Regions from separate parts of the Paraburkholderia sp. BL23I1N1 genome, predicted to be linked through region 4. Evidence: riboswitches for the same ligand, from Rfam matches in the RefSeq annotation. Region 4 holds a riboswitch; each other region holds the start of a gene.
The links. Region 4 has a riboswitch for cobalamin ahead of B0G76_RS25285 (oxidoreductase). Riboswitches for the same ligand answer to the same signal wherever they lie in the genome.
Positions count from the first base shown of each region.

Region 1: it holds a riboswitch for cobalamin, as region 4 does, so the genes downstream of both, B0G76_RS18950 (TonB-dependent receptor domain-containing protein) here and B0G76_RS25285 (oxidoreductase) in region 4, are expected to answer to the same signal.
Region 2: it holds a riboswitch for cobalamin, as region 4 does, so the genes downstream of both, B0G76_RS39105 (TonB-dependent receptor) here and B0G76_RS25285 (oxidoreductase) in region 4, are expected to answer to the same signal.
Region 3: it holds a riboswitch for cobalamin, as region 4 does, so the genes downstream of both, B0G76_RS15330 (CbtB domain-containing protein) here and B0G76_RS25285 (oxidoreductase) in region 4, are expected to answer to the same signal.

Region 1 is NZ_RAPV01000001.1:4,065,086-4,069,647, reverse strand. It holds gene B0G76_RS18960 (LysR family transcriptional regulator) at 1-10, opposite strand, end outside; gene metE (5-methyltetrahydropteroyltriglutamate--homocysteine S-methyltransferase) at 154-2,448, shown strand; cobalamin riboswitch at 2,482-2,679, shown strand; gene B0G76_RS18950 (TonB-dependent receptor domain-containing protein) at 2,776-4,562, shown strand, end outside.
Region 2 is NZ_RAPV01000002.1:1,434,803-1,439,364, forward strand. It holds gene B0G76_RS39080 (SIMPL domain-containing protein) at 1-284, opposite strand, end outside; gene B0G76_RS39085 (EVE domain-containing protein) at 481-939, opposite strand; RNA gene ssrS (6S RNA) at 1,035-1,216, opposite strand; gene B0G76_RS39095 (cell division protein ZapA) at 1,327-1,641, opposite strand; gene B0G76_RS39100 (ATPase) at 1,638-1,994, opposite strand; cobalamin riboswitch at 2,202-2,457, shown strand; partial or broken gene B0G76_RS39105 (TonB-dependent receptor) at 2,578-2,991, shown strand; gene B0G76_RS39110 (FecCD family ABC transporter permease) at 3,163-4,197, shown strand; gene B0G76_RS39115 (ABC transporter ATP-binding protein) at 4,194-4,562, shown strand, end outside.
Region 3 is NZ_RAPV01000001.1:3,292,009-3,296,570, reverse strand. It holds gene B0G76_RS15345 (MarR family winged helix-turn-helix transcriptional regulator) at 1-390, opposite strand, end outside; gene B0G76_RS15340 (alpha/beta hydrolase) at 614-1,699, shown strand; gene B0G76_RS15335 (histidine phosphatase family protein) at 1,743-2,321, opposite strand; cobalamin riboswitch at 2,379-2,518, shown strand; gene B0G76_RS15330 (CbtB domain-containing protein) at 2,561-2,782, shown strand; gene B0G76_RS15325 (CbtA family protein) at 2,794-3,540, shown strand; gene B0G76_RS43800 (RHS repeat domain-containing protein) at 4,140-4,562, shown strand, end outside.
Region 4 is NZ_RAPV01000001.1:5,412,524-5,417,085, reverse strand. It holds gene B0G76_RS25295 (cobalt-precorrin-5B (C(1))-methyltransferase) at 1-419, opposite strand, end outside; gene cbiE (precorrin-6y C5,15-methyltransferase (decarboxylating) subunit CbiE) at 419-1,654, opposite strand; cobalamin riboswitch at 1,739-1,918, shown strand; gene B0G76_RS25285 (oxidoreductase) at 2,001-3,551, shown strand; gene B0G76_RS25280 (precorrin-8X methylmutase) at 3,544-4,170, shown strand; gene B0G76_RS25275 (precorrin-2 C(20)-methyltransferase) at 4,171-4,562, shown strand, end outside.

The DNA.
Region 1 (4,562 bases), 1.3 Mb from region 4:
GTTCAAGCATGGCACCGCCCGCAATGGCCATGACAATACAGAGAAGGGGGAAAGATCCTGATATGAATGTGGCTCATATGATGATGAAAACATGTCGCTTGATGAATCATACCGTGACTCGCACACTACGCGGCATTCACTCAAGGATTCCGCATGGCCCGCACTCACATCTCCGGTTTTCCGCGCATCGGCGCGCATCGCGAACTCAAGTTCGCGCAGGAATCTTTCTGGCGTGGAGAATCCGACGATGCCTATTTGCGTGGGGTCGGAAAGGAACTGCGCGCCCGTCACTGGGAATTGCAGCGTGCTGCGAAGCTGGATTTCGTCGCAGTCGGCGATTTTGCGTGGTACGACCCGATGCTGAACCTGACCGCCCTGCTCGGCGCGTTACCTGAGCGATTCGGTTTCCAGCCGGCGACCCTGTCGCTCGCCCAGTATCACGAACTGGCGCGGGGCAACAAGGCGCAGCCGGCCATGGAAATGACCAAGTGGTTCGATACCAACTATCACTACCTTGTGCCGGAACTCGGTCCCGACACCACGTTCAATGGCGGCGTCGACTGGTTCTTCGAGGAAATCGACGAGGCGCTCGCACTGGATCATGCGGTCAAGCCGGTGTTGATTGGACCTATCACCTATTTGTGGCTATCCAAAAGCCGTGTTGCAGGCTTTGACCGGCTAACGCTGGTGCCAAAGCTGGTCATCCGCTACCTGCGCATTCTCGACACGCTAAAAGCGCGAGGTATCGAATGGGTCCAACTGGACGAGCCGGCGCTCTGTGTCGATCTCGAAGCGGATTGGCTCGAGGCGTTTTCCGCCGTGTATAACGTGCTGGGCGATTCGGGCGTCAAGGTGCTGCTGGCAACCTATTTCGACACCGCCGCCGATCACGCACCGGCCGTCGCAAAACTGCCTGTTCACGGTGTGCATATCGATCTGGTCAGGGCTCCGCAACAGCTGGAGGCGTGGCGTTCTGCGCTTCCGGCGGACAAGGTCCTATCTGCCGGCGTCGTCGATGGACGCAACGTCTGGCGCGCCGATCTGGGTGCCATTGCGGGTTCACTAGCGAGCCTTCATGCGGAACGCGGCGAACGGCTTTGGATCGCACCGTCCTGCTCGCTTGTCCACGTGCCAGTCACGCTCGCTTCCGAAAAGCGGCTTGATGCCGAACTCCGGTCGTGGCTTGCCTTCGCAACCGAAAAACTTGATGAACTCAGCACGATTGCGCTCGCGCTCCACGATCCGGCAGCGGCCGAGTCAGCGCTCGCAGCGGCAGATACTGCACTCGACTCGCGCAGCAGCTCAGGCGCGGTATTCAATGTATTGGTCCAGCGACGTGTCGCCGCAATCACCGACACGATGGCCAGCCGTAAGAGTCCGTTCACCGACCGAAGTCGTGTGCAGCATCACTCGCTCAAGCTGCCGCTTCTGCCCACCACGACAATCGGTTCATTCCCGCAGACGCCGGCGATACGGCAAGCTCGTGCCGCCTATCGGCGGGGTGAGATACGCGCACTTGAATACCTGGAGCGTATGCGCGCCGAAACGGCGACCGTCGTTCGAAGACAGGAAGAACTCGGACTCGACGTACTGGTGCACGGCGAAGTCGAACGCAACGACATGGTCGAGTTTTTTGCGGACAAACTCTGGGGATGCGCGCTCACCGAAAGCGGGTGGGTTCAGAATTATGGTTCGCAGTGCGTCAAGCCGCCGATTATTTACGGCGACATCTACCGGCCCGAGCCCATGATTGTGGATGCGGCCTGTCACGCGCAGTCTTTGACCAATAGGCTGGTGAAAGGCGTGCTGACCGGGCCGGTAACCATGCTCGAGTGGTCATTTGTTCGTGACGACCAGCCGCGCTCGACTACCGCACTCCAATTGGCTCTGGTCATTCGCGACGAAGTCGTGGACCTCGAAAAAGCCGGTATCCGCATCATCCAGATCGATGAGCCGGCATTCCGTGAAGGGCTGCCACTGCGTAAGACGGACTGGTCCGCTTACCTCGATTGGGCGACCCGGGCATTCCGGATTGCGGCGGGCGGTGTCTCCGACGCCACGCAGATTCACACCCATATGTGTTACTCGGAGTTCAACGACATTCTGCCGTCGATCGCCGCGCTGGATGCGGACGTCATCACAATCGAGACATCGCGCTCATCGATGGAACTGCTCGACGGTTTCGGCGAGTTCGCCTATCCGAACGGAATCGGACCCGGCGTATACGACACGCATTCGTCGCGTGTCCCGAGCGTCGAAGCAATGCAGCGATTGCTCGAACGGGCATGCGAGGTCATTCCCGCTGAACGACTGTGGGTCAATCCCGACTGCGGCCTGAAAACCCGCGGCTGGGCCGAGACCGAAGCCGCGTTGACCAACATGGTGTCAGCCGCCGGAACTTTGCGACAAAGGCTCGCGGAACAAGGGTCTGAAGCATCACAGGTCTAACATCGTAGTGGTTGACGGCAGCCACTACGCATCGGTACGCTTCGCGCTGATGGTTCCCGTCACCGGGATCAAAAGGGAACGCAGTACGAGCAGTCATGCTCCGAGTCTGCGGCTGCCCCCGCAACTGTAAGCGGCGAGTCTGTGCCACTCATGACCACTGGATCCCCGGGAAGGTCGGCACGTGACGTTGACCCGCGAGCCAGGAGACCTGCCATCAAACCGAGGTCTGCGCAGCCATACCGGGGCGGGGTGTCCCGATGTGCAAGCACCGCCTATGCGGTCGCCCGTTGCAACGACAGCCCCAGCCTCAGGATCTGCCGTTCAATCATGAAGTTCCGTCATTTCATCATCACCTCTGCCCTGACCGTCTCGGCGTGGCAGGTTGCACACGCCGCAGACGACGCGTCGTTGCCGCAGTCGGAGCAGGTTCCGGCCGAAACCACGCTGCCGAATATTCTCGTCACGGGCGACACCCAACACCTGCCGCAATCGTTCGACCAACGCTACGCCACGACTCAGGTCCTGACGCGCACCGACCTCGAACGCCTGTCACCAGCCGACCCGAGTATCACGCAAGCCCTCGCCACGCTACCCGGTGTCACCGTTTCGCAAAACGGCGGCCCAGGGTCCACCGCCTCGGTCAGCATTCGGGGCTCATCGGGTAATCAGGTCGCCGTGTTTATCGACGGTATCCGGGTCGGTTCCGTGACCACCGGGGTGGCCGAGTGGGCAGATCTGCCGACCTCCGCGTTCGACCGCGTCGAAGTCATCTCAGGCCCGGCGGCCGCGTCGTTCGGTGCGGATGCGATGGGCGGCGTCGTGCAGCTGTTCACCAACCATGCGTCCAATCAGCCGAACCAGACCACGGTCTCCGTAGGCGGCGGCTCGAACAAGACCTTCGATACACAAATCCGCACGTCGGGCAGTATCCCGTCCACAGGTCCGCTCTCGGCACTGTCCGGACTGACCTACTCGCTCGGTTTGCACGACTACAACACCGCGGGGATCGATGCGACCCAGCCGTACGCCTATGGCCACGAGGATGGCCGGAACCCGTACCATGCCCAGGATCTGGATGCGCGTCTCGGCTATACGCACGACAATTGGTCGCTCTCCACGTTCGCCCTGTACCACAAGTCCGATCTGTCTTACGACAATGCAGGTGGTGCCGACCGGCAGCTCGATCATCAGCTGACAACAGGCCTCGCGTTTCATCTGGACATTACGCCGTCCACCCAGTTTGACCAGTCGGTGGGCTACGCCACGGACCGCCAGTTCGTCTACGCGAACGATCCGACTATCCCGACCGATGAGATCGACTCGACGCGCTTCAGCACCTCGACCTCGCTAACGCATCAGGAACGCGGGCTGACACTGTTCGGTCTGCCGCTGTCTGGGGAGACGAAGCTCGCATACGACTTTAGCCGTGAGCTAGCGTTCCTGCCGGTCGATATCCCTCAGGGCGTGCCGGCACGCAACGATTCGTCTGTCTCACTTCATCAGTCAGCCACGCTCGGTGCACTGACGGTGTTCCTGGCGAGCCGCCACGAGATTGTTCAGGGCCAGTCGGTCAATACAGGCAATGTCGCCGTGGCCTATGCCATCACGCCGGTGTATACGGCGCGACTCTCGTATGGCAACGCATTCCGCCTGCCGACGTTCAACGATCTGTACTATCCTGGCTACTCGAACCCGAACCTGTTACCCGAGCGCAGCGACACGGTTGAGGCCGCGCTGGACGCCTCGACGTCTTTCGGCACCTTCACGGCCGCGGTTTATGACACCAGGGTCCATGACCTCATCTCTTTCAACGCTGCGACCAAGTTGCCCGTGAACATCGGGCGGGCCCACATCCAGGGTATCGATCTGTCGTACAAAGGCACCGTCGGCAAATCGACACCTGTCAATCTCGCGGTGGGCCTGCTGAATCCGCAGGACGTCACCGACCAGACGTGGCTTCCGCGCCGTCCGCGCCAGACGGTCAGCCTGAGCGTCGATCACATGTGGGACGAGTTCCACCTTCACGCCCTCAGCACCGGGGTCTCGCTGCTTTACGGAGGCTCGACCTTCGACGACCAGTTCAACGCGACCTATCTGCCGTCGTACACAAGGGT
Region 2 (4,562 bases), on a different contig from region 4:
GTGACGCCGCTCACGCTCTTGGCTTTTTGCAGCGCCGCATCGGCGCGCTGATTCAGCGTGGCGGTGAGCGCGGACGGATCGCTCGCTTCCTGCTCGTAGAACAGCGTGATGTCGACGACGTCTTGCGGCACTTCAGCGCTGGCCTGTGCATTCAGCGACAGCACGCCCGCCGGCTGATAATGCGCCGCGTCTTGTGCGCGGGCCATGGCCGGCGTCAGCGCGAGCGCGGCAGGGGCGACGCATACGAGAGCGAGAGCGAGTGCACGTGCGGTGTTTTTCGTCATTCTTGGACTCCTTGCTAGAACAGGTTGTGCACGATTGGAGCGAACGTTATGCAATGGCACAACGTTTGCGAGTCCGTTAGGCGCTTGTAACCTGGGCTTGGTTCCCTAATTTGACGTTTGCTCAACGTTTGCCTTCATCCGCGCGCGGATTTGAGCATAACTCAAGCAACAACGCTCCACATGTCCGTAGGCAACGTCAAACAAGACGTTTGGTGATGAAGCGCCATTCGGCTTCGGTCACCGGCGTGATCGACAGGCGATTGCCTTTGACGAGCACGCGCATGTCCTTCAATTCTTCATGCTCGCGCAGCGCGGCGAGCGGAATCAACGGAATCTTCTTCTTGAACACCACGTCGACGAGTAGCCAGCGCGGCGTTTCCTGCGTCGATTTCGCGTCGTAGTAGGGGCTTTTCTTGTCGAACTGGGTCGGGTCCGGATAGGCGGTGGACGATACCTCCGCGAGCCCGGCGATGCCCGGCGCGGGGCAACTCGAGTGATAGAACAGCACGCCGTCGCCGACCTGCATCATGTCGCGCATGAAATTGCGTGCCTGATAGTTGCGCACGCCAGTCCACGGCAACGTGTGTTGCGGTGCCTGGGCGAGATGGTCGATGCTTGCTTCGTCCGGTTCGGACTTCATTAGCCAGTAGCGCATGAATCGAAGAGAACGTTAAAGGTTTGAGAATACAGAAGAAAAATCGAGGCCCAAAGAAAAACGGCACCGAACCGAAGTCCGATGCCGTCTTGAAGAAGGTCCCCGCCTTAGCCGCTAGGCCGGCATCCTGAACCGGGGGTTCAGAATTGGTCGCAGTTAGCAGCACTTCGGGTACATCAGACAGAGTGACGCGCACACCCGTGCTACAAATTTCCACAACCGTGCACATGGCATTGGTTCAAGGAATATATGACCTTGGCGAACCAGGCAGGGAGGTCAAACCGATTGAACTCAATCGTTTGCATGAGTCTTGGCTCATGCATTACGCTTGAATTCGCAGCCGATCTCAGGACCGGCCACTTGAGATTGTTCGAGACAGCTGGGTACTTACTGCGTGCTGTACTGCTGAATCACAGTGCCCAGTTGTTCGTTCATTTGGTGCATTGTACGCCGGATTTCTTCTGCGGGAAATGCTTCTCCGTGTCGCACGCTCGTTTGCAGCTTAAGCAGTTCCGATGCCAGCGACAGCGCAGCCATGACGGCAATGCGATCCGTGCCGCGCACGTTGCTGCTATTGCGGATCTTCGACATCTCGGCGTCGACACGTGCCACCGCTTCAAGCAGCGCGCCTTCAGTTTCCGGCGAGCAGGCGAGGCGATAGGGCACGCCGAGAATCGATACTTCGATCTGCTTGGTGGTCATGCATTTTCTCCATGGCGGGTGACGTCGCTCTCCGCTTCGACCTCATGCGGGGCGGCCTCGAGCAGATCGAGCTGATTGTCCGGCTCGTTGTGCGCGCGGGCCCGCGGCAACTTTTCGAGGATCGCATTCAGGCGTACCTGTGCGTCGTCGATCTTGGCCGACAGCGCGTCGCGTTCCGCTTGAAGTGCATCGCGCTCCTCGCGCATCAAGTCGAGCTCGGTGCGCGTGGCCTCTGCTTCCGCACGCGTTTGGGCGAGCAGATTTTCGAGCGCGAGCCGCGCTTCATTGTGGCGTTGGCTGATCGCAATCAGCTTGCCGATATTCTGTGAAAGTGATTCGAGTTCGGTGAGCATCTGCTGCGTCCTCTAAAGACATTGCATTTTAGCGCGGAATGTCGCAGGTTCCGACAATTGTCTCGTTTCGAGACGTAACAACATCGCAATGTGCAGGCTTTTATCGACCATATGATGAAAAGCAAGCCGCGCATCGGACAATAACCTGCACTTAACAGAACAGATTGCGCACGGATTAACCATTCTTGACGGACCCGAATGCCGCTCCTAAACTGCACGCACTCTGGTGCCCGCGCGCACTTTTCCACAGTGCGTGCAGTTAAACGGGAAGCAGGGCGCGCCTCGCCTGAACGCGCGAACCTGCGCTGCCCCCGCAACGGTAAGCGACCGCATTCGTCATGCAGGTCGATCCCGATCGCGTGTTTGAAGCTGAACACGCGAGTGTGCCACTGCGCGTCACGCGTGGGAAGGCGGGATCGATGTGTCGTCAGCCCGGATACCGGCCAGAGGGAGAGGCTCGTCCGCACGCAAACGTAAAACAGCGCGGGTGCCTCGTTACGCGTCGGCCCGCGGGGAAGCGGGCCGCGCATGCTATCCACAGGAATGTCATCCCATGCTGTCCCCCATCGCGCGCGCGGCGTTGGTCGCGCAGATTCCGCTCGACCAGATCGATCACGTCGAAGTGGAAAACGGCAACGTGTCCGCGTTATACGGCTGCGGTGCAATTGGCGGCGTGGTACAGGTCTTCACGAAAGACGGCGGCGACCATCCGTCGCGCTTCAATTTTTCAGTGGGCTGCGGCAGCGATCACACGCAGACGCAGCAGAGCCTCGACTCGGATACGTTCGCGGCGCCCGACCGGCACATGGATTCGGGCTTTGTCGGTTATACGGGGCGCTTCGCACGCAACCAGATTCAGGCCAACGTTCGGCGCGATCAGTATTCCGATTTCGGCGGGGCGAACAGTTACTATCTTGGCTACGGCTTCGACATCACCGGGCACTGGAAGGCGACTGCAAGCTATTCGGATTCGTTCCGCGCGCCGAGCTTCGACGATCACGAAGGCGTGGTACGTCGCCGCGCAGATCCAGAACCTGTTGAACAAGGACTATGAAACGGTCTACTCGTATAACTCGCCGCGGCGCGGTGTGTATGTCACGGTTGGTTGCAGCAGCAGTGACGAACGTCCCTGCATGAGAACGCGTCGATGAACCGCGGCTCGAGTCCGATGCCCACGACCATGATGCGTGTGATGAGCGCGAAGCGCGCGGCCGCGATCTGGCTCGCGCTCGCGGGAATCGCACTGGCTGTGCTGATGGCGTCGCTTGCGCTCGGCAGCGTGTCGCTCGCACCCGGCCGCGTGATGGCGGCGCTGCTGCCGTCGCACGCGGCGCATGTTGAGTCCGCCGATCTTGCGGGTGAGATCGTGCGCAGGCTGCGGTTGCCGCGTGCGCTGGCCGGCTTCGCGTGCGGCGCGTTGCTTGCGCTCGCCGGTGCGTTGCTGCAAGTGCTGTTGCGCAACCCGTTGGCCGAACCCTACGTATTAGGTGTGTCGGGCGGCGCGGCGACGTTCGCGCTGGTCGCGATGATCGCCGGTTGCGCGTGGTGGATCGTCGACGCCAGCGCGTTCGCCGGCGCCTTCGTGTCGATCCTGCTGGTGCTCGGCCTCGCACGCCGCGAGTTGTGGCGCGGCGAGCCGCAGGATACGTCGCCGCGTTTGCTGTTGACCGGCGCGGTGATCGCGGCCGGTTGGGGCGCTGTCATTACGTTGCTGCTCAACCTCGCGCCGGACAACCGGCTGCGCGGCATGCTGTTCTGGCTAACCGGCGATCTGAACGGCGGCACGATGCCATGGGCGGCGCTCGCGGCGCTCGTCGTTGTACTCGTGGCGATCGTGCCCACTGCGCCGCGTCTGAACGTGCTGCTGCGAGGCGACGCCGCTGCGCAGGCGCTTGGCGTCGCCGTGATGCCGCTGCGCTTGCGCGTGTATCTTGTGGCGTCACTCGCCGCTGCTGCTGCGGTGACGACGGCAGGCACGGTCGGTTTTGTCGGCCTCGTGGTGCCGCATATGTTGCGGCTCGCGTTCGGCAACGATCAACGCATGCTGCTGCCGGCCGCGGCGCTCGGCGGTGGTGTCGCGGTGATGGGCGCGGACCTGATCGCACGGACCGTGATTGCGCCGGCGCAATTGCCGGTCGGCGTGATCACGTCGATCGTCGGCGTGCCGGTGTTTCTGTGGATGCTGTTGCGCAGGCGCCGATGATGAACGCACACAACGCACCGCATGCGGCGCTCAGCGCGCAACGCCTGACCTTGCGCGCGGGCACGCGTACCTTGCTCGACGCATTTACGCATACGTTCTACGCAGGCGAGATCTGGTGTATCGCCGGACCGAACGGCGCAGGCAAGACGACCTTGTTATCGACGCTCGCTGGTCTGGCGCAACCGTCGGCGGGCCATGTCGAACTCGACGGCGTGCGTCTTGCCGACTGGCAGCCATTGCCGCTTGCACAGCGTCGCGCGCTGATGCCGCAAAGCGCAGCGGACGCTTTCAGCGCGAGCGTGCTCGACATTGTGATGCTGAACCGCTTTCCGCATCTGACCGGCTGGGGGTGGGAGGGCGAGGCC
Region 3 (4,562 bases), 2.1 Mb from region 4:
TTCGAGATCGCTGCGCGAGATGCCTTTCAAAGCTTGCGCCCGCAACGTATTGAGCTCTCCTTCCATTTTCGCGGTGACGGCGCGGCCTTCGTCGGTGAGTACGACGGTCTTGGCGCGCCGGTCTTCGGGATCTTCGTCGCGGCGCATCAGGCCGGCCGCGCACAGTTGATCGAGCAGCCGCACGAGTGAGGGCCCTTCAATACCGATGTGATCGGCCAGCGTGACCTGCCGCACCGCTTCGCCAATCCGGCTGGCGGTGAGTAGCGGCGTGGCGCACGCTTCGGAGACGTTAAAGGCCGCGAGTACGCCATGGCTCGTGCGCCGCCATTTTCTGGCGGCGACGACCAGGGTGCTGCTGACGGTGCGGCGCAAGGCATCGAGATTCGACATGGCCGGTATTGTATTTCGAAAATATTCGTTAGCAAACTATTGAATTGTGAGTTTTGTGCGGATGGGCTTTGCAGCAGCCTGCCGCTGCAATGTGACAACATCGATGTTGAACAACGCGTGACGCTTGGCCTTCGCCGCCGGTTTTGAGCTTCGATGCTCTTCAACGACGGATTCGGCAATGCGCCGCGTTCAAGATAGAGCACCGTGATCAGGAGCGGCCTGCATGACATTCAATCTTTCACGACGTTTGGCGATGGGGTGCGCGGTAGCCGGTGCCGCTATGTTGGCATTGCTAGCGCAATCGGCATTCGCGGTGCATACCCACGATGCCCACGAGTCTCATCTGAAACCGGTGGCGACGATCTCGGATATACGGTTCGCGATCGACACGCCGCAAGGGCAAGCTGAATTCCCGCTGTATCTCTCGAAGGATTGGAACGTCGCGCAACCGCAGGTGACGCGTGCGGTGATCGTGATTCACGGCAAATTGCGCAACGCGGACGTGTACTTCCGCACTGCGCAGAATGCACGCGACGCCGCTCACGTGGACCCCGACAGCACGCTCCTGATCGCGCCACAGTTCCTCGCCACGCTCGACACACGCGAGCATCACGAACCGGCCGATCTGCTGCGCTGGAAGGGCGACGCGTGGATGGGCGGCGAAGCGGCGCGGGCACCGCTGCCCATCAGTTCATACGAAGTGCTGGACGCGATTGTTACGCGCCTCGCGGATCGCAAGCAGTTTCCGAATCTGCAGCACGTTGTGTTCGCGGGACATTCGGGCGGCGGACAGGTAGTGCAGCGTTACGCTGTGGCGGCGCGCAACATCGACGTGCTGACTAGTGAAGGCATCGACGTGCGCTACGTGGTGGCGAGCCCGTTGACGTATGCGTATTTCGATGCGCAACGGCCGAATGCGCAAGGCGTGGCGGCGCCGTTCGACGCCGCGCAATGCGTTGGCTTCAATCAATGGAAATACGGCATGGACAATCGGCCTTTGTACCTCGACGACCGCTCGCCCGCGCAACTCGAAGCGACGTATGTGTCGCGACGGATCGACAACCTGGTCGGTGGCGCGGACGACGATCCGCAGCAAAGCGCCCTCGATAGAACCTGTGCTGCCGAAGCGCAGGGTCCGCAGCGCGACGCGCGTGCGGAAGCGTATTACCGGTATATCCAGGCGCGTCATCCGGAAGGGCTGAAGCAGAGCTTTCATATCGTGCCGGGTGTGGGCCATGACGGCGCGCGCATGCTGACGTCGGTCTGTGCGCTGTCGGCGATATTTGACACCCGGGGATGTGAGCAATGAGTGAGGCGTTGTTGGTCGGGTGCGGCAGACATCGCGGCCGCCGTTACCGTGACGCCGGCCACCATGTCCAGCCGCGTTGCGAGCGTCGCAACTCGACCACCGAGAGTGGTGCGATCTCGATGCGCGGAAACACGGCCGGCAACGCTCCGAGTGCATGAACAATGGCGGCCCTGATTACCGGCGCGTGCGTGGCGGCGACGATATTTTGCGTTGTACGAGTTGGCACGCCGCTCAACGTATCGAGCCACTGTCCTATCCGCTTCACGAGTCGAGTGAATGACTCGCCGCCATGCGCGGCAGCGTCGGGATCGTGCGTCCATGCGGCGAGGTCTTGCGGCGCTTCGACGGCGAGATCGGCGAGGCGGCGGCCATGCCATCGACCGTAGTCCATATCTGCCAGCTCCTCGTGGACGGTTGCAACGAGGCCCAAGGCCGACGCCGTCTCACGTGCGCAAACCGCAGGGCTGACGAAAGCCGCCGCGTCGTCCGGAATCGACAGACGCGCACGCGCGGCGCCTGCTTCGGCGAGGCCGCGTGCGTCGAGCGGATCGTCGGCGGGGAAGCGTGCCGCCCGCATCGCCGCGGTCGATGCGTGGCTGATCAGTAACAGCCGTGTGTCCATTCAGTTGATTCCATCATAAAGGCCGGACTGAAGCAGGAGGCGTGCGACCATGCTTTGCCTTGCCGGGAGGCAAAGTTTAGCGCGTAGAATAGCGACACTGCGAAGCACGGAAGCCGGTGAGAGCCCGGCGCGGTCGCGCCACTGTAATCGGTATTTACAAGCCGAAAGCCAGACCTGAGCTTTGCACCATCCCTCTTCAATCGACTATCGGGGCGCGTTACCCCCAGGAGATGTCCATTATGTCCAACGCTGTTTTCGATTCCGCGACTCAGCCTGTCGCCCAACCCACGCCGATTCCGCTGCGTGAACTGCTGCCCTGGATCGTGTTCGGCGGTTTGCTGCTGTTGCTCGCGATTTATTTCGTGGGTGCCGAAGAAGGCGCCACGTCTCTGGTGCCTGGCATGTATGTGCACGAATTCGTGCACGACGGCCGCCATCTGCTCGGCTTTCCCTGCCACTAACGGAGTCGAACATGGTTGGTAAATTGTTGGTACGCGGGATGCTTGCAGGCATCGCCGCGGGGTTGCTCACGTTCGGCTTCGCCAAATTGGTGGGCGAACCGCAGGTTGATCAGGCGATCTCTTTCGAGGAAAAGGCCGATGCCGCCAAAGGCGACGCGCCCGAACCCGAACTGGTGAGCCGCGGCACGCAAGCGGGCTTGGGATTGTTGACGGGCGTCGTGACGTATGGCGCCGCGTTCGGTGGGCTGTTCTCATTGGTGTTCGCGTTTGCGTACGGCCGCGTCGGCGCATTGAGTGCGCGCGCCTTGTCCGCATGGCTGGCGCTTGGCGCGTTTATCACGCTGGTGATCGTTCCAAACATCAAATATCCGGCGAATCCACCCTCGGTGGGCGACCCGGAGACGATCGGGATGCGGACCGGCTTATTCTTCCTGATGATCGCAATCTCAATCGCTGCGATGGTGTTCTCCCTGAAGGTGCGGCGCCGCGCTGCATTGAAACTGGGTGCGTGGAATGGCTCGATCGTGGCCGGTGTGCTGTTTGTCGTGATCATTGCGGCCGTGCAACTGTCGATGCCCGTGATCAACGAAGTGCCGGCGGCCTTCCCGGCGGTACTGTTGTGGAAGTTCCGCGTTGCCGCGATCGGGATGCAGGTGATTATGTGGACGACCATTGGGCTGCTGTTTGGCGCTATGGTTGAGCGGAGCAAACTGATGGCTTCCGCGGAACGTGGTGTGGCGAAGTCTGCTTATCTTTGATGTGAGAGGTGAGGCGGCGTAGGTTGCCGCGAAGCCTTTTACTTTTTGGCGCGTGAGGCGTGACCGTTCATGCGGTCACGCCGACGTGCAGCGCAACAGAAACCAAATACATCAAGTACTTGGCGTGCTTGCCAGAATGTTATCCACAGGCTTGCGAACAAAAACTGGGGATAACTTTGCGGCCGCCGTTCGGACGGCTAGCCGGTGAGGTTTGGCCCGGTTTTTGACGGGGCTGATTTTTGAAATCGCACTTGGTATTGCGATTAATCTCGTAGCGCTTTCTTGCGCTACTCATCTCCCTTTCGGGCGACGCTCTACGCGGCCCTTCTCTTCCCTTCCAATCTGCCTTGGTTTGGGTGCCAGCGTCCAATTACTTCACGTACGGGTATCCAGCGTCTGACGTTCCAGTTTTTTTCACTGCGATGCGTTGATGACTGACGAGCTCTTTCGTAAATCCCTACGGACTGCGTAAGGGGCGTGACAGTAACGTTTGTACAGACACAGGGAAAATGTAATTTTAGGAATTGTCGGATAGCGACGATGGAATGCTCCTTATAGGGTGCTTGGGCTTCAAACAAGTACAACCAATAAGGATGACTATGAAAAACAAAAGAATCAATGAGGGACCGGCGGGCATGGCGGCCCGCCTGCTGGCCGCATTCATGCTGCTTATGGTCGCGTTCGGTGCAAACGCGGCCGAATACATGCAATGCATGCAGACGTATCAGAAGTCCCTCGGGATTCCCGGCACTCCGACCTGCGCTGTCCAGGTCGCAGGAACATCGCCTATGTCGACGGGTGCTGACGACCCGTATGGCCCAATGAATTACTACAACTGTCCTAATGCATCGAATTGGATAGCGGACTATTGCCGTGGCGTCCCGGTTCCGCCTCAGTCTGACGACTCTTGCCCGGTGGCGGACCCGGTGTTGCCAGCAAAGGGCATCGTCACGCTTTCCGAGGCTGATTTTGCCAGCGGCGATACGCTTCCACTCGTCTTTAAACGCACCTATCTTTCGAAG
Region 4 (4,562 bases):
GCCGCGAGCTCGCTCAAATGCTCGGTCATCATCTTGCGCGGCATGGGATTGATCGCGGGTTCGCCGACCGGCAGCGTGAGGCCCGCGCGCGTCACGGTGCCGACGCCCGGTCCTGCACGGAATTGCACACGGGCTTCGGCGATCAAGCGCACGCGGGCGAATACGATTGCGCCGTGCGTTACGTCGGGGTCGTCGCCAGCATCTTTCACCGTGCCGGCTTCTGCGCCGTCGGCGGTCAGGCGGCAGAACACCAGCGGCATGGGTACATGCTGGCACTTCGGCAACACGATCTCCGCGACCTCGCTAACGATACCCGCGAGCAACAGACGCGCGGCTGCGAGCGACGTCGCGGTGGCGCAACTGCCGGTCGTGTAGCCGCTACGCAGCGGGACGGGTTGTTCGGGCGTTTCGTCGCGCATTACGGTTGGGGGGAGTCGGCTGGGGTAGATATGGCGCGCTTGGTGAGCTCCAGCAGCGTAATCGGCAACGCCTGACGCCACGTATCGAAGCCGCCGAGCGGCTGCGCCTCGGCCAGCGCGATGCGGGTCAACGTGCCGCCGTGCTGCTCCCGCCACGCCGCGAGCGCCGCCTCGCCTTGCAAGGTCACCGCGTTGGCGACCAGTCTCCCGTCGTCGCGCAGGCGCGCCCAGCAGGCGTCGAGCACGCCCGGCGCCGTGACGCCACCGCCGATGAACACGGCATCCGGCGCCGTCAATCCTTCCAGCGCCTCGGGCGCGCGGCCGGCCACCAGCTGCAAACCCGGTACGCCCAACGCATCGCGATTGTGTTCGATGAACCGCTGCCGCTCCGCGTGCCCTTCGATCGCGATCGCGCGGCAAGTCGGATGCGCGCGCATCCATTCGATGCCGATCGAGCCGCTGCCCGCGCCCACATCCCAAAGCAGTTCGCCAGGCGTCGGCGCGAGGCGCGCCAGCGTGATCGCGCGGACGTCGCGTTTGGTCAACTGACCGTCGTGGCGAAAGGCGTCGTCGGGCAAGCCGGTAGTCAGCGGCAGACGCGGAGCGCCCTCCGTGGCACGGCATTCAAGCGCAATCAGGTTCAGCGCCGCCACCTCGCCCGCGGACCATTGGTCAGCACGGCCGTCGATACACCGCTCCAGATCGCCGCCCAAATGTTCCAGCACGGTCATCCGGGTCGCGCCGAAAGCGCGCGCATTCAGCAGTTCGGCCAACGCGGCGGGAGTGCGCCCATCGGCGCTCAGCACGAAGACGCGCGCGCCGTCGTGCAAATGCGCATTCAGCGTCGGCAACGGCCGTCCTACCAGCGAAACCGCGGCGACATCCTGCAACGGCCAGCCAAGCCGCGCGGCTGCCAACGACAACGACGACGGCGCGGGCAGCACCCGCAACTCGCCTGCCGGCAACTGCCGCGCCAGCGTCGCGCCGACACCGAACAGCATCGGGTCACCGCTCGCCAGCACACAGACGGACCCGTTCCGCTCCGCCAGCAAAGGCGCGAGATCGAACGGCCTCGGCCATGCCGCCCGGCGCGCGGCGAGACGTGCGGGCAGCATCGCCAGATGCCGTTCACCGCCGTACACCACCGACGCCTCCAGCAAAGCACGCCGCGCGGGCTTCCCCAAGCCGGCGAAGCCGTCATCGCCTATGCCTACCACGGTCAGCCACGCCGGCATGCATCCATCCTCATTCTGTATCTTCAAATAATGCGCTGTGCCACGCCGATCAAAGCGTCCAGCCTCGTTGTGCTGTTCGAAAAAAGGCATAATACAGCCGCCGGTGCCCTTCGGGGCCGAAGAGGGAACACAGTGCCACTGTGGCTGCCCCCGCAACTGTATGCAGCGAGTCCGCCTGCGCTCCGCGCCACTGGTTCGACCGGGAAGGCCGCGGCGGACGCTGACCTGCCAGCCAGGAGACCTGCCGGCCAGACTGTTCGTGCCAGCCTACATCGGGCGGGGTGTACCGATGCCGCAGCAATGCCCGCCTGGGCGGCGCTCGGGCCGTCGCGCGACCCTCAACCCGGTGTCCGTCTTGAATCAAGCTTCGCCCTCCACGGTTTTGCCCGACGCGGCCCTCGCGCTGCGGCCCTCGGCATGTCCGGGGTTGCTGCGCATCGTCGCCGCGCGCGATGGCGGGATCTGCCGGATCAAATTGCCTGGCGGCGAGCTGAGCGCGGCGCAAGCTGGCGTGATCGCCGACGTCAGCGAGCGGCATGCGGCCGGCGTGATCGAACTCACGAATCGCGCGAATCTGCAGGTGCGTGGCGTGCGCGGCGGGCATGAAACGGCGTTGATCGCGGCGCTGATCGAGGCGGGTCTTGGACCCGTTCCGGCGACGCGTGCAGCGGATGCTTCAAAAACACCATCGCCGGCCACACAAACAGCGCCTAGCCCGCTATCAGCGACCGCTGCGGACGATGTGCGCAATCTGATGACGAGCCCGACTGCCGGGCGCGATCCATTTGCGCTCATCGACACAAGGCCGCTCAGCATCGACCTGCTCACCCTGCTACAAACCGAAGCGCGTTTCGCGGCACTATCGCCCAAATTCGCGCTATTGCTCGACGGCGGCGAGCGCCTGGCCAGGCTCGATCATCCGCATGATGTCTGGCTGGCGGCGACGCAAGCGCGAGACGGTGCGCGATTTGTGTTTGGTCTGGCGGGTTGTCCGCCTGGGGTGGCAAGCGCGAACGCGGATGCGGATACCGATGCGTTCCGGCATGCCGAATACGCCGACTCGCATGACTCCACCGAGCGTCCTCGCACGGATAGCACCGGCGCCCTCGCAGCCGTGCTGCCATCGCAAGTCGCCGTCCTTGTTCGCGCGCTCTTGCACACGTTCCTGGATCTGGCCGCCGCCGATGCCACGCGCATGCGTCATCTGCTTGCCACGCATTCCGTCGACGCACTTTTGCAGCACGCTCAGACGTATGCCGATTTCCCGCTATCACGCGACACGTCGCTCGCAAGCTGGCAACGCGGCACGCCTGCCGACGCCACGTTACGACTCGGCGCACACGCTCAACGCGTAGTGGGCATGCTGCACGTAGGCGGCCAACCGCCGCTCGGACGCCTCGACGCCGCAAGCTTGCGCGGCCTCGCCGCACTCGCGCAACAGCGAGGCAATGGCACGCTGCGCATGACGCCCTGGCAAAGCGTATTGCTGCCCGATATCGCCGCCAATGACGCGCCCGCCGTGCTCGCCGAAATGAACGCACTGGGCCTTGCCTGCGATCCCGCGCAGCCCATAACACACCTGATCGCCTGCGCCGGCTCCACAGGCTGCGCAAAAGGCCTCGCCGATACCAAAGCCGACGCACTGCTTCTAGCCGAGCGCTTGCCCGACGGCATCGACGTCCATCTGAGCGGCTGTCCGCGCTCATGCGCCGCCGCACATTGCGCGCCCTACACGCTGCTGGCTGCGGCGCCCGGCATCTACGACCTTTATCGACCCGACGGCCAGCCGGATTTCGGCTCGTGCGTCGCGCGCCAACTCACGATCGACCAGGCCGCCGACCTGCTCGGCCAATTGGCACACTCGGCACACCCGGCCCGGAGCCCTTTAGATGCTTGATTACATTCGCGACGGTCAGGAGATCTATCGCCAATCCTTCGCGACGATACGCGCGGAGGCCGATCTCTCGCGCATCCCCGCCGACCTCGAGAAACTCGCGGTGCGCGTGATCCACGCCTGCGGCATGGTCGACGTTATTGAAGACCTTCAGTTTTCCGCGGGCGCAGGTGCTGCGGGCCGCACAGCGCTGGCACAAGGCGCGCCGATTCTGTGCGACGCCGGCATGGTGGCGCAAGGCATCACGCGCGCGCGGCTGCCCGCGAACAACGAGGTGATCTGCACGCTCACGCATGAGGACGTGCCCGGGCTCGCGCGCGAACTCGGCAATACACGCTCGGCGGCCGCGCTTGAATTGTGGCGGCCGCATCTGGCCGGCAGCGTCGTCGTGATCGGCAACGCGCCGACCGCCCTCTTTCATCTGCTCGACATGCTCGATGCCGGCGCGCCGAGGCCCGCATTGATACTCGGTTTTCCGGTCGGTTTTGTCGGCGCGGCCGAATCGAAAGCGATGCTTGCCGAAGACAGCCGCGGTGTGCCCTACGTCGTAGTTCACGGTCGACGCGGCGGCAGCGCGATGGCCGCCGCCGCGGTGAATGCGCTGGCGACGGAGGTCGAGTAAATGACCGTGCGAGGACGTTTGTTCGGACTGGGCGTCGGCCCCGGCGACCCTGAACTCATCACACTGAAAGCGCTGCGATTGTTGAAAGCGGCACCCGTGGTCGCGTATTTCGTCGCAAAGGGTAAAAAGGGCAACGCCTTCAGCATCATCGAGGCGCATCTGCATGACACGCAACAGCATCTGCCGCTCGTTTATCCCGTCACGACCGAAGCGCTCGAACCGCCGCTTTCGTATGAAGCGATCATTGCCGATTTCTATGACACCGCGGCGCAGGTCGTCGCCGGCCATCTCGACGCGGGCCGCGATGTCGCGGTGATTTGCGAAGGCGATCCGTTTTTCTACGGCTCGTATATGTATTTGCACGACCGCCTCGCGCCACATTTCGAGGCCGA